Regions from separate parts of the uncultured Paenibacillus sp. genome, predicted to be linked through region 2. Evidence: a T-box and tRNA genes for the amino acid it is inferred to sense, from the RefSeq annotation. Region 2 holds a T-box; the other holds one or more tRNA genes.
The links. A T-box is a leader RNA that pairs with one kind of tRNA and senses whether it is charged. The one in region 2 lies ahead of leuS (leucine--tRNA ligase), so its partner is inferred to be a tRNA-Leu.
Positions count from the first base shown of each region.

Region 1: it encodes a tRNA-Leu, which carries the amino acid that the T-box ahead of leuS (leucine--tRNA ligase) is inferred to sense. The anticodon was not compared.

Region 1 covers NZ_CAUPYC010000048.1:18,019-23,531, forward strand. The annotation lists gene RWM61_RS14470 (Gfo/Idh/MocA family oxidoreductase) at 73-1,203, opposite strand; tRNA gene RWM61_RS14475 (tRNA-Leu) at 1,476-1,561, opposite strand; tRNA gene RWM61_RS14480 (tRNA-Lys) at 1,617-1,692, opposite strand; tRNA gene RWM61_RS14485 (tRNA-Glu) at 1,709-1,783, opposite strand; tRNA gene RWM61_RS14490 (tRNA-Ser) at 1,967-2,057, opposite strand; tRNA gene RWM61_RS14495 (tRNA-Asn) at 2,065-2,140, opposite strand; gene RWM61_RS14500 (SprT family protein) at 2,169-2,648, opposite strand; gene RWM61_RS14505 (hydrolase/acyltransferase) at 2,812-3,165, shown strand; gene cmpA (cortex morphogenetic protein CmpA) at 3,295-3,441, shown strand; gene RWM61_RS14515 (nitroreductase family protein) at 3,528-4,172, opposite strand; gene RWM61_RS14520 (GerAB/ArcD/ProY family transporter) at 4,562-5,513, opposite strand, start outside.
Region 2 covers NZ_CAUPYC010000067.1:3,662-9,174, forward strand. The annotation lists gene leuS (leucine--tRNA ligase) at 1-1,861, opposite strand, end outside; T-box leader at 1,996-2,235, opposite strand; gene RWM61_RS16855 (class I SAM-dependent methyltransferase) at 2,404-3,177, opposite strand; gene RWM61_RS16860 (S1-like domain-containing RNA-binding protein) at 3,405-4,316, opposite strand; gene rsfS (ribosome silencing factor) at 4,313-4,660, opposite strand; gene yqeK (bis(5'-nucleosyl)-tetraphosphatase (symmetrical) YqeK) at 4,660-5,241, opposite strand; gene nadD (nicotinate-nucleotide adenylyltransferase) at 5,231-5,513, opposite strand, start outside.

The DNA.
Region 1 (5,513 bases), on a different contig from region 2:
GCAAAATCCAAACAGCCCGTCCCTTTACCAAGGGCGGGCTTATTTTACATCGAGCATTCAATTGCCGGGCAGTTACGGTTCAAGCGAATTATACTTCAACCCGAGCGGCAGCGGCGCGGGACGTTCGACCGTAGACCCGATATAGACGTGCCGGTCCCATTCCGACGCTTCGAATATGCCGAGCGATATGTCCAGCACATGGCGGGCCAACCGGCCGTTTGCCCGGTTGGTTCTTCCCGTCCGGATCGCATAGGCCATATCCGCAACGCCGATTCCGCGGCTGTCTTCCTTAAAGCCGTGGGTAAGCGGCATCGTGACCGTCTCGGAGCTCGGAAATTGAATCCTGAGCTCGCTCTCAAAATCGGGCACCGGGCCGAACAGGTTCGGGTCGGGAACCGACAGATTGCCTTCCGTTCCGTAGATTTCCAGCCTCGGCTTATAGCCGAACCCCTCTTTCGCAGCCTGCAAGCTTGCGACGACACCGTTATGAAAATCCAATGTCGCCGTCACGTTGGTCGGAGCCCCTACCCGAACGGTTTCCCCAAAGCTCGGGGATCTCGGATTTTTTACGGTTATTTCTTCGTAAAGCTGCTGTGCGGAGCCGGTGACCCTGCGCACGGGTCCCAGCATGGCGATCATCGCCGTCAAATAATAGGGTCCCATATCCATCAGCGGATCGCCGCCGAGCTTATAGAAATTCCGGAAGTTCGGATGCATGCCTTCGGCGTAATTGCCCATCATGATCGTTCCGCTTGCCGCGTACGGTTTGCCGATCCATCCGTCTTCGATGAGCTTGATGCAGGTCTGGATGCCCGCGCCGAGGAACGTATCGGGCGCGCATCCGACCAGCAGCCCCTTGGATTCGGCGAGCGCAATCACCTCATCGGCGTCCGCGCGGTTCAGCGCAAAAGGCTTCTCCGTATAGACGTGCTTGCCCGCGCCCAGCGCCTGCAAATTAATGCTCGCATGCACAGCCGGCGCCGTGAGATTAAGCACGATTTCGATTTCCGGGTTCGCCAGAAGCTCTTCAACCGTGCACGCTGCGGGAATATCGAATTCCTCCGCCCGTTTCCGCGCCAACTCGGGCACCAGATCCGCCACCGCGGCTACTTCCACCAAATGATCGAAGACTCTGGTGCAATTTTTCAGATAAATGCCGCTTATGACTCCGCATCCGATCACGCCAACTTTGACTCTCTGCATACCGATTCGCATCCTCCGTTTCAATGGGTAGTCTTGCCTTTTCATAGTGTACCAAATCATACAAGAATACGCTTCCAAAATATTGGGGCCGCGAGCATTCGAGAATCCTCATACGATATGAGTATTGGTAACAGAAGTGGAGCGATCACAAAAGCCACCGTTATGTGACTGGGCATAATCGCCATAGCAGTCTCCAACTTAGAACAGTCCCCGGTCGATGAATGGACAACAAAAAAACCCTTATCTATCAAGGGTTTTCGGCTTGTTATGTATGGTGCGGTAGAGAGGACTCGAACCTCCACGGGCGTAAGCCCACTACCCCCTCAAGATAGCGTGTCTGCCATTCCACCACTACCGCACGTATAAAGTTTCTTCCTAATAAGATGCACCGTTGTCTTCGAGGGAGAAAACAATGGTGAGCCATGAAGGACTCGAACCTTCGACACCCTGATTAAAAGTCAGGTGCTCTACCAACTGAGCTAATGGCTCATACTCGTAAGGATGATGGTGACCCGTAGGGGATTCGAACCCCTGTTACCTCCGTGAAAGGGAGGTGTCTTAACCCCTTGACCAACGGGCCATATCGGAATGAGTGCAACGCCGCCGCGATTGCGACAACAAAAATGATTATACCGGACTGGCTTGTTGAATGCAAGCATCTTTTTTTATTTTCCGCAATTTCTCGTCGATCATACGCGAATCGGGCAAATAAAAAAGACCGATGTCAACGGCCTTCCGTTGTCTTGCGCTGCCATTGTAATAATGGCGGAGAAGGAGGGATTCGAACCCTCGCACCGCTTGCGCAGTCTAACCCCTTAGCAGAGGGTCCCCTTGAGCCACTTGGGTACTTCTCCAAGATAGTGGCTCCCCGAACAGGACTCGAACCTGTGACAACTCGATTAACAGTCGAGTGCTCTACCAACTGAGCTATCAGGGAACGTCGCGAAGTGACAAGAACTAATTTATCACGATTCGATTTTGAAGTCAAGCGTGAACAATTGTAATTTTCCGCCGCATTTTCCGCATGCATAGCGGTCCGGATTCATCTTCCTTTTCCGCAAATACTCGACCCCGCACGACCGGCATTTCAGCATGAACTTGAGCGGCATAGGCTTGCGCTGCGTCCGTTCCGGAAGCGATTTGCAGAACCGGCTGCCCCCTACTTTGGCCAGCAAGACCTTGAAATCCGCATCCCTGTGCCGGTACCCGCGCCGCATCAGATGCAGGTGGTAGTGGCACAGCTCGTGCTTGATGATTTTCTCGGTTTCCTCCGTGCCGTACGTCTCCAGTTGGTAAGGACTGATCTCGATATCGTGCGTCTTCATGAAATACCGGCCGCCGGTCGCCTTCAGCCGCCGGTTGAACGTGGCCCGGTGCCTGAACGGCAGGCCGAAGCTGTCCAACGATATTTTCTCAACCCACAGCTGCAAGGTTGCATTATCCATTATGTCCGCATTCCCCTAAATCCCCGCTTCCGGCCACTCGAATCGCGCACCCGGACAACGGCTTGATACTTGAATTTATAAGCCCTCATGCGCTACACTGTCAAGTAGGTTTTATCCGTACGCGACATTGTGAATTGTCAAGACGAGGGGAGTTCGACCGTTCATGCCGATGATGCGTTATATTGTAATGAAAGAACAAGACGGGCTGTCGTTCGTGGAAATGCCCGAATCGCACGCCTACCAGCTTAGCGCGCTCAATCTTCGCCTGCACAAGGAGCTCGACAAACTGACCGCCGATAATGTGCCCGCGCTGCCTTATGCGGTGGCCGAATGCGCCGATCTGGAGCTTCACGACGAATCCATTCCGGTTATCGGCGGCCTCGACTACATGAATGAGCTGGAGCGCCAATTCTCCGCCGTCCGTGAGCAGGCCTATCCGCTCGTGTCGCTGCTGACCGAGATCCGCGCCCTGCAGGCGCAGCTCGAGCAATGGTACGAGGAGGAGCTCGACGCCTAGTCCCGCCACCCTGCAGCCATCCCCCGGCATCCGCCGAAAATGTTCCGTCCGCACGCTGGACCTGCACGGACATTCGCCCACTCCCATATGCTGATCATATATTAGCATTCCCGGAGGAGGACGATCGCTATGCCGCAATGGCTCTGCAACCAGTTGATGCGGGCATTCCAGAAAAAAGACCGCCGGCAAATCCGTCTGCTGAACGATTGCTGGTTCTTTTACCGGACGAAGCCGCAAACCGAGCCGGGCGACCAATCGGCCGGCTACCTGCCCTGACCTTAAGGACGTCATGACAAATGGAGAAAGGCTGCCCGCCGGTTGCGCACCGGTTCGGCAGCCTTTCATTTTCGGTAAAACTCGGGTTAAAAGCTGTTCCACTGCGTCACTTCGTCCACCGACAAACGTGGGGTCGGGCGGCCTGGCTCCGCCGCTTTGCCGACCGCTACGAGCATCACCGGCACATACGTCTTCGGCACGTTGAAGGCTTCCACCAAGCGGTCCGCGTCGAAGCCGCCCATCGGCACCGTGTCCAGCCCTCTGGCTTTGGCCGCAAGCATCAGCTGCATCGCCACCAGGCCGCCATCGACGAGCGCGATGTCCTTTTGTCGTTCCGCGCCCATACCACCATAGGCTTGCACGGATCTTTCGGTCATCGCTTCAGCGACATCCGCCGGCATATAGCCCATCTCAACCCCCCGGCCATAGATCGTCTCCGCCCGTTTATACGCCTCCCGATCGCCGAGAATGGCGATGATGGCCGACGCTTCCGTCACCTGCTTCTGGTTGAAGGCGATCGGCTTCAGCTTCTCCTTCACCGCCTGATCGTCGATGACGAGAAAACGCCACGGCTGCAGGTTCGACGACGACGGGGCCTTAACCGCATCGTCCAGCAATTCCTTGAGCTCGTCGCGGGACATTTTGTAAGACGGATCGTAAGTGCGGACGGAATGCCGTTCCCGAATCACCTCGAAAAAGTCGACGCCGTTCTTTATTTGAGTCATTGCCATTATAAGTTCCTCCCAGCCAAATCGGATTTGTTTATTATGTGTGAAAACATGCACAGTTATCTATATAGGAACACCCGGAAGCTGCAGTCTTCCAAGGGATCGCCTTTACGATACTGAGCTTTCAATAACTCAGTTTAAAACCAACAAAAATGCTGTTCTGCGCTACAACTGTAATCAATGTAGTCACAGTATAATCCTGTCATAACGTTTTGTCAACTGCTCACCTAGAGTAAGCAACAGTACGAACTTGAGAGACCGTTACTTTTTCTTGGTCCGAAACCAGGTGATCAGGGAAAGAACGAACGCTACTCCGACGATTGCCGCCGGCAGCATCCAGGGTGATTGAATCACAACACTCGATTTCCACGGTAATGGAAGTCCCATGAACATTATGCCAGCCCCTTTTTATTTGGCTTGCCAATCAGGGAAAGCAACAATATAACTGCCGGAACAATAAGATACAGCGGCACCCATACGACGTTCGGGAGGATTTCGATCCCGACGTGTAAATGTTCGGAAAAGTTGTCGGCCATCGTCATCCCGATTGCATAGGCGGATCCCGCGATTATCCAGATTGCGGCATGGTTTTGGGTCGCCGCGCCGGTCAGCTCGCGAATACAAAGAAAAGCGGCAAACAAATGGACGGACATTTTAATGAATACCGTGCACATGAAGTACAAGGCGCCAAGCGCGTCAAGATTTTCCAAGAAATCCGCTATGCTGGACAGCTTCAATATCGTAAAGGCGGGGAAAATCATCTCTTTGAACACATGCTCTCCCAAAGCCGTAATGGCCAACAGATCAAAAAGCGCAATAAACAAACCGGCGAACAGGGTGGCTCCAACGCTGATCTTCCCCAGATGTCCCCGTTTGTTCAGCATAAACCAGAACGCGGCCATCTCAATGCTTTGTCCGTAGGTTTGCGTGATGCCGATGGGCCATACGTTTTCCGCCACTCTTCCAACTCCCTCGCCCAATACCGGCTGCAAATAATCGGCGCGCAGGCTGCCGGACGCCCCCAGCAGCACGGTTTCGAGCAAGATAAAACAAATGAGCACCGGCAACAGTACACCTGCGACCCGGCATAAGACCTCGATTCCCCCGTACATGACATAGACGACCACCATCATAAACGTGGCTGTGAAGAACCAAGGCGGTGTTTCGGGAAGGAGCGTCAGGGGAAGCAGGAACTTAAGATCGCTGATGCCCCGGCCCGCATCGTAAATGAACGCGACGGGATACAGCCAGGCGACCGTTGTTCCAAGCCAGTTTCCCAGCCGGCGGCGAAACCACCCGACCAGGGAAAGAGATCCGTTCAGTTTGGCGATCGCCGCATACCCG
Region 2 (5,513 bases):
TCGTCGCTTCCAGCGGTCCCATAAACATCTCGTACATGCGCAGCGTGTCCGCGCCGTATACGCCGACGATCTCGTCGGGATTGATGACGTTGCCGCGGGATTTGCTCATTTTCTCGTTGTTGGTGCCGAGGATCATCCCCTGGTTGACCAGCTTGTGGAACGGCTCCTTCGTCGCGACGACGCCCAGGTCGTACAGCACCTTGTGCCAGAAGCGGGCGTACAGCAGGTGAAGCACCGCATGCTCGGCGCCGCCGATGTACAGATCGACAGGCAGCCATTCCTTCTGCTTCTCCGGCGAACAGATTTCCTTGTCGTTATGCGGATCGATGAAGCGCAGATAGTACCAGCAGCTGCCCGCCCATTGCGGCATCGTATTCGTCTCGCGGCGGGCTTTCATCCCCGTCTCGGGATCGACCGTGTTCACCCAGTCCGTTGCGTTGGCAAGCGGCGACTCCCCCGTCCCGGAGGGCCTGAACTCGTCGACCTCCGGCAGCAGCAGCGGCAGCTCCGATTCCGGTACCGGCTTCATTGTACCGTCTTCGAGATGAAGGATCGGTATCGGCTCGCCCCAATAACGCTGGCGGCTGAACAGCCAGTCGCGCAGACGGTAGGTGACCTTGCCTTGGCCCTTGCCTTCCCGCTCGAGCCATTCGATCATGCGGGCGATGGCTTCCTGGTTGTTCAGGCCGTCGATCGGGCCCGAGTTGACGTGCGGACCGTCCCCGGCATACGCCTCCTTGGACAAGTCTCCGCCCTTCACGACTTCCACGATCGGCAAGTCGAATTGCTTGGCAAATTCCCAGTCCCGCTGATCGTGTCCCGGAACCGCCATAATCGCGCCCGTCCCGTAGCCGGCCAGTACATAATCGGCGATCCATATCGGCACCTTGGCTCCGTTCACCGGGTTGACCGCATAGGCGCCTGTGAACACGCCCGTTTTATCCTTCGCCAGGTCGGTCCGCTCCAGATCGCTCTTGCGCGCGGCCGTTTCCCGATAGGCTTCAACCGCGGACCGCCGGACGTCGGTCGTGATGCGCTCCACGAGTTCGTGCTCCGGCGCCAGTACGCAGTAGGTCGCGCCGAACAGCGTGTCGGGCCGTGTCGTGAAAACGACGAGCGATGCGTCGGGTACGCCGTCGATCGCGAACGTCACTTCCGCGCCCTTCGATTTGCCGATCCAGTTGCGCTGCATATCCTTGATGCTCTCCGACCAATCGAGCTCCTCCAGATCCTCGAGCAGGCGCTCGGCGTATTCGGTAATTTTCAGCACCCATTGGCGCATCGGCCTGCGGACGACGGGATGGCCGCCGCGCTCGCTTTTGCCGTCGATCACCTCTTCGTTGGCCAGCACCGTTCCGAGCGCCTCGCACCAGTTGACCGGCACCTCCGCGACGTAGGCGAGCCCCTTTTTATACAATTGAATGAAAATCCATTGCGTCCACTTGTAGTAATCGGGATCGGTCGTGCTGATTTCGCGGTCCCAATCGTACGAGAAGCCGAGCGACTTGATTTGCCTGCGGAAGTTGTCGATGTTGAGGATCGTGAACTCCCGCGGGTGCTCCCCGGTGTTGAGCGCATGCTGCTCCGCCGGAAGGCCGAACGCGTCCCAGCCCATCGGATGGAGAACGTTGAATCCCTGCATTCTTTTGTATCGGGACACGATGTCCGTCGCCGTATAACCTTCCGGATGTCCCACATGCAGCCCGGCGCCGGACGGATACGGGAACATGTCGAGCGCATAAAATTTCGGCTTGCCCTTCTCCTCGGTCGTTTTGAACGTTTTATGCTCGTCCCAGTATTTCTGCCATTTCGGCTCGATGACGAGCGGGTTGTAGCCCTGCTGATTCTGCTCCTGACTCATCGCTTTAAATGCCTCCTTGTTTCCTTGCGTGAGTTATCCCCAAAAGTGACGCAGTCCTCCGGCGTTGATTCCGATTACTTTTGGGGTCCCCGAAAATTTTGTTGCAACAAAAAACCCCCCGCCCCCAGCACATGGCTAGGGACGAGAGGCGCAGCTCCCGTGGTACCACCCTAGTTAGCGGCAGGCATGCTTTGCCTCCGCTCACTCTTGACGCCCGTAACGCGGGCCAAACGGCAGGACTAACCGCGCTTGCTTGGCGGCTCATACCTGCGGCTCCGAGGCGAGTTCATTCCCTGCCGCGCTTCGGCTCGCACCATCCGCCGACTCTCTGCTTTTCGCGCATCGGAACTACTGCTCCTCTTCACTGCCTGCTTACTGTTGAAAAATGTTATTTCGATTATAGGGGATAGCACGGGAGGAAGTCAATCGGAAAAAATGCGGCTCTGTCTGTAAAGGCGCGGCTCCTGCTGCCGGTCGACAGATCCGGCTTGCAACACGATAAATCCGACTTGCGGCCGTATCCCGGACCACTCCGTCCCGTTCTACTTCACCGCCACAAAAAACAGCCGCTCCGACTGCTCGATCGGTGCTTTCCATTCAAAATCGGCGTAAACCTCCACCTTGGAAAAGCCCGCACGCTGCAGGGCGCCGCGAATCCACGCCTGCTCGTATGCGCGCTGCTGGTGCACCTCCTCGAATCGGACGTAACGCGCGTCGCGCTCCGTACCCTCCCGTGCAAATATCGTCAGGTGATGCTCGATCTCATGTCGCTGCGGATCGAAATCACAAGTCCAGATGTACGCCACATCCCGGTCATCGAGCGTGAACGGCTGCTCTTCCGCGTAACGGTGCAGCTGTCTCGGCGCATGCACGTCGAACAGGAAGACGCCGCCGGGCTTCAAGCCCGCGAACGTCGAGCGGAAAGCCGCCTCCACGTCCGCTTCCTCAAGCAGATAATTAAGGCAGTCGCAGAAGGATACGACCGCATCCGCCTGCTCCGGCAGCCCCCAATCGCGCATATCCTGCTGCAGCCAGCGGATCGAGCCTTCACCCGAGCGGATCGCCTGCTGCGGCGTATCCTCCCACTTGGCTCGCGCCACCGTCAGCATGTCCGCTGACAGATCGATGCCGAACACGCGAAAGCCCGAGCGCGCGAGCGGAATGGTCACGCTGCCGGTGCCGCAGCCGAGGTCGACGACCGTGCCCGGCATGCCGTACCGCTCCCAGCATTGCCGCGCGAAGCGCAGCCATTCCCCGTAGGGCATATCCTCCATCAGCCTGTCGTATACCGACGCAAATTGCCTGTATGCTTTCATAAAGCCTCCAAACTACTCCCCCAAAAGCATTGTAAAGCTCAATAGCTTGTTCCGATGACCGGACCGCAACGACTGGTCCGCTCGCATCAACAGCTGCCGCTTAAGTGGTCGTTCAAGTTCAATTTTCTGGCCAAAATAAGTTTCGTCACCCACTGGCCGGCAACGCCTATAACCAATTAGTCTGTCTTTCTCCAAAAAAGGCCGGCCGCGGTCGCCCGCGAACCGGCCTAGCTTCCGTCTCCCGAATCGGGGCGGCTGCCCCCGCCGGCAAGGTGGGTCCAGCTCCCCTTCTGCACGACCAATCCGTCGCGCATCAGCTTGCCGAGCGCGCGCTTGAACGCCGACTTGCTGATTCCGAACTTCTGCTTGATAATGTCGGCCGGCGTTTCATCCGAGTAAGGCATCGCTCCGTTCGGCCGCTCCCGCAGAAAATCGAGCACCCGGTAGGCATCCTCCACCCGGCCGACCTCCTTGCGCTCATACATCGACAGGTTGACGCGCCCGTCTTCCCGGATGAACGTGACTCGGGCTTCGACCCGCTCGCCAAGGCGCAGCGTCCGCGAGCGTTCCGCCGCCGGAATCATGCCGTAGACGCCGAAGCCGGTGACGCCGCCGTCCAGCAATACGAATGAGCCCATCTTGAGCGTTTTCGTTACCCATCCCGACACGCGGTTATTGTGCCAGGCCGCGGGCGCGGAGAATACGAGCGGGGCAAGATCGTCCTCCGTCCCAAGCTTGGCCACCAACCGGCCGATCTTGTCGTGCGCCATCCGCACGAACACCTCGTCGCCCACACGCGGCCGGAATTCACGCTCTTCCGGCAGCTCGGCGTTCGGCAGCAGCAGCTGGCGGCCCAGCCCCATCTCGAGAAAGCAGCCCATGCGCGGATGGATGTCCGCCACCTGAAGACGCGCGAGCCCGCCGAGCGTCAACGCCGGCCGTCGCATCGTCGCAGCCAGCCGATCCTCCGTGTCATAGAAGAGGAACGCTTCAACCTCATCGCCCGGCTCGGGGCGCTCCCCGATGATCTCGCTGTAATGCAGCAGCACGTCCTGCGTGCCGTCGGTCAGGAAAAAACCGTTCGGCGGCACCTCGCGCGCCGTTTGCAGCTTGACGATCGTTCCCGCTGCCAAGCTCATGCGAATTCCACGACCTTCGCGTCGGACCACAGACGCTCCAGGCTGTAATAATCCCGTTCATCGCGGTGAAAAACGTGGACGACCACATCGCCCAGGTCGACCAGCACCCAGCGCGCCGCATCCGTTCCCTCGATCCCCCGCACGCGCGCACCTTGCTCCTCGGCGCGTTTCTTGATCTCGCCGGTGATCGCCAGCACCTGCGTGTCGGAGTTGCCGTGGCAAATGACGAAATAGTCGGCCACAAGGGAAATGTTGGCCAGGTTAAGCGCCACGATGCGTAGCGCCTTTTTCTCCTCGGCCGCTTCCACTACGGTTTGCACCAGTTTCTCCGGTTGTATCGCCATCAGTCTGCCTCCCTATTAAGACGTACGATCAGATCGTTGCGCGCCGCCACCGTGAGCGGATAAATCCGCTTGCCCTTCTCGAGCAGAAAGGCGATCGTCGAATCGAATCCGGCGAGCAGCGCGCGTTCAAGACTATGCTCTGCTAATTCCCGAATCTTATCCACTCCGGGAAATTGGCGGCCGGGCTCCATGTAATCGGCCAAACAAACCACCTTGTCGAGCAGAGACATATTCTCCCGGCCGGAGGTATGAAACCGGATCGCGCTCAACACTTCCCCGTCCGTGACTCCGTAATCGCGCGCGGCGACCAAAGCGCCCACCGGCGCGTGCCAGAGCTCCTTGTCGTAATCGAGCAAGTCGTCCGCCAGCTCCAGTCCCTCGCCCCGCAATACTTCTTCCATTCTGTCGACCGGCCAGTATTTCGCCACGTCGTGCAGAATGGCGGCCAGATCCGCCTTGACCGGATCGGCGCCGAACCGGCGCGCCAGTTCGACCGAGGTTTGCGCGACGCCCAGCGTATGGCTCCAGCGCTTTTCCGGCATTTGCGCGCGCACCGCCTCGATAATCGCCTCACGCTTCATACAAATGGTTCCTTATAATAAAAGAATACACTTTATCCGGCACCAGAAAACGGATCGAGCGCCCGGCAGTCCGGCGGCCGCGTATGTCGGTGGACGAAATGTCGAGCTGGGGCATCCGCACGATCCGCAGCTTATCGCTTATAAAAGACGGCAGCGACGCGGTATCGACCGAATGCCCCGGCCGCTCCAGCCCGATGAAAGACACGAGCTCTGCCAGCTGTTCCACCCGGTGCCAGCCGTTCAAATCGTACAGCCGGTCGGCGCCCACGATG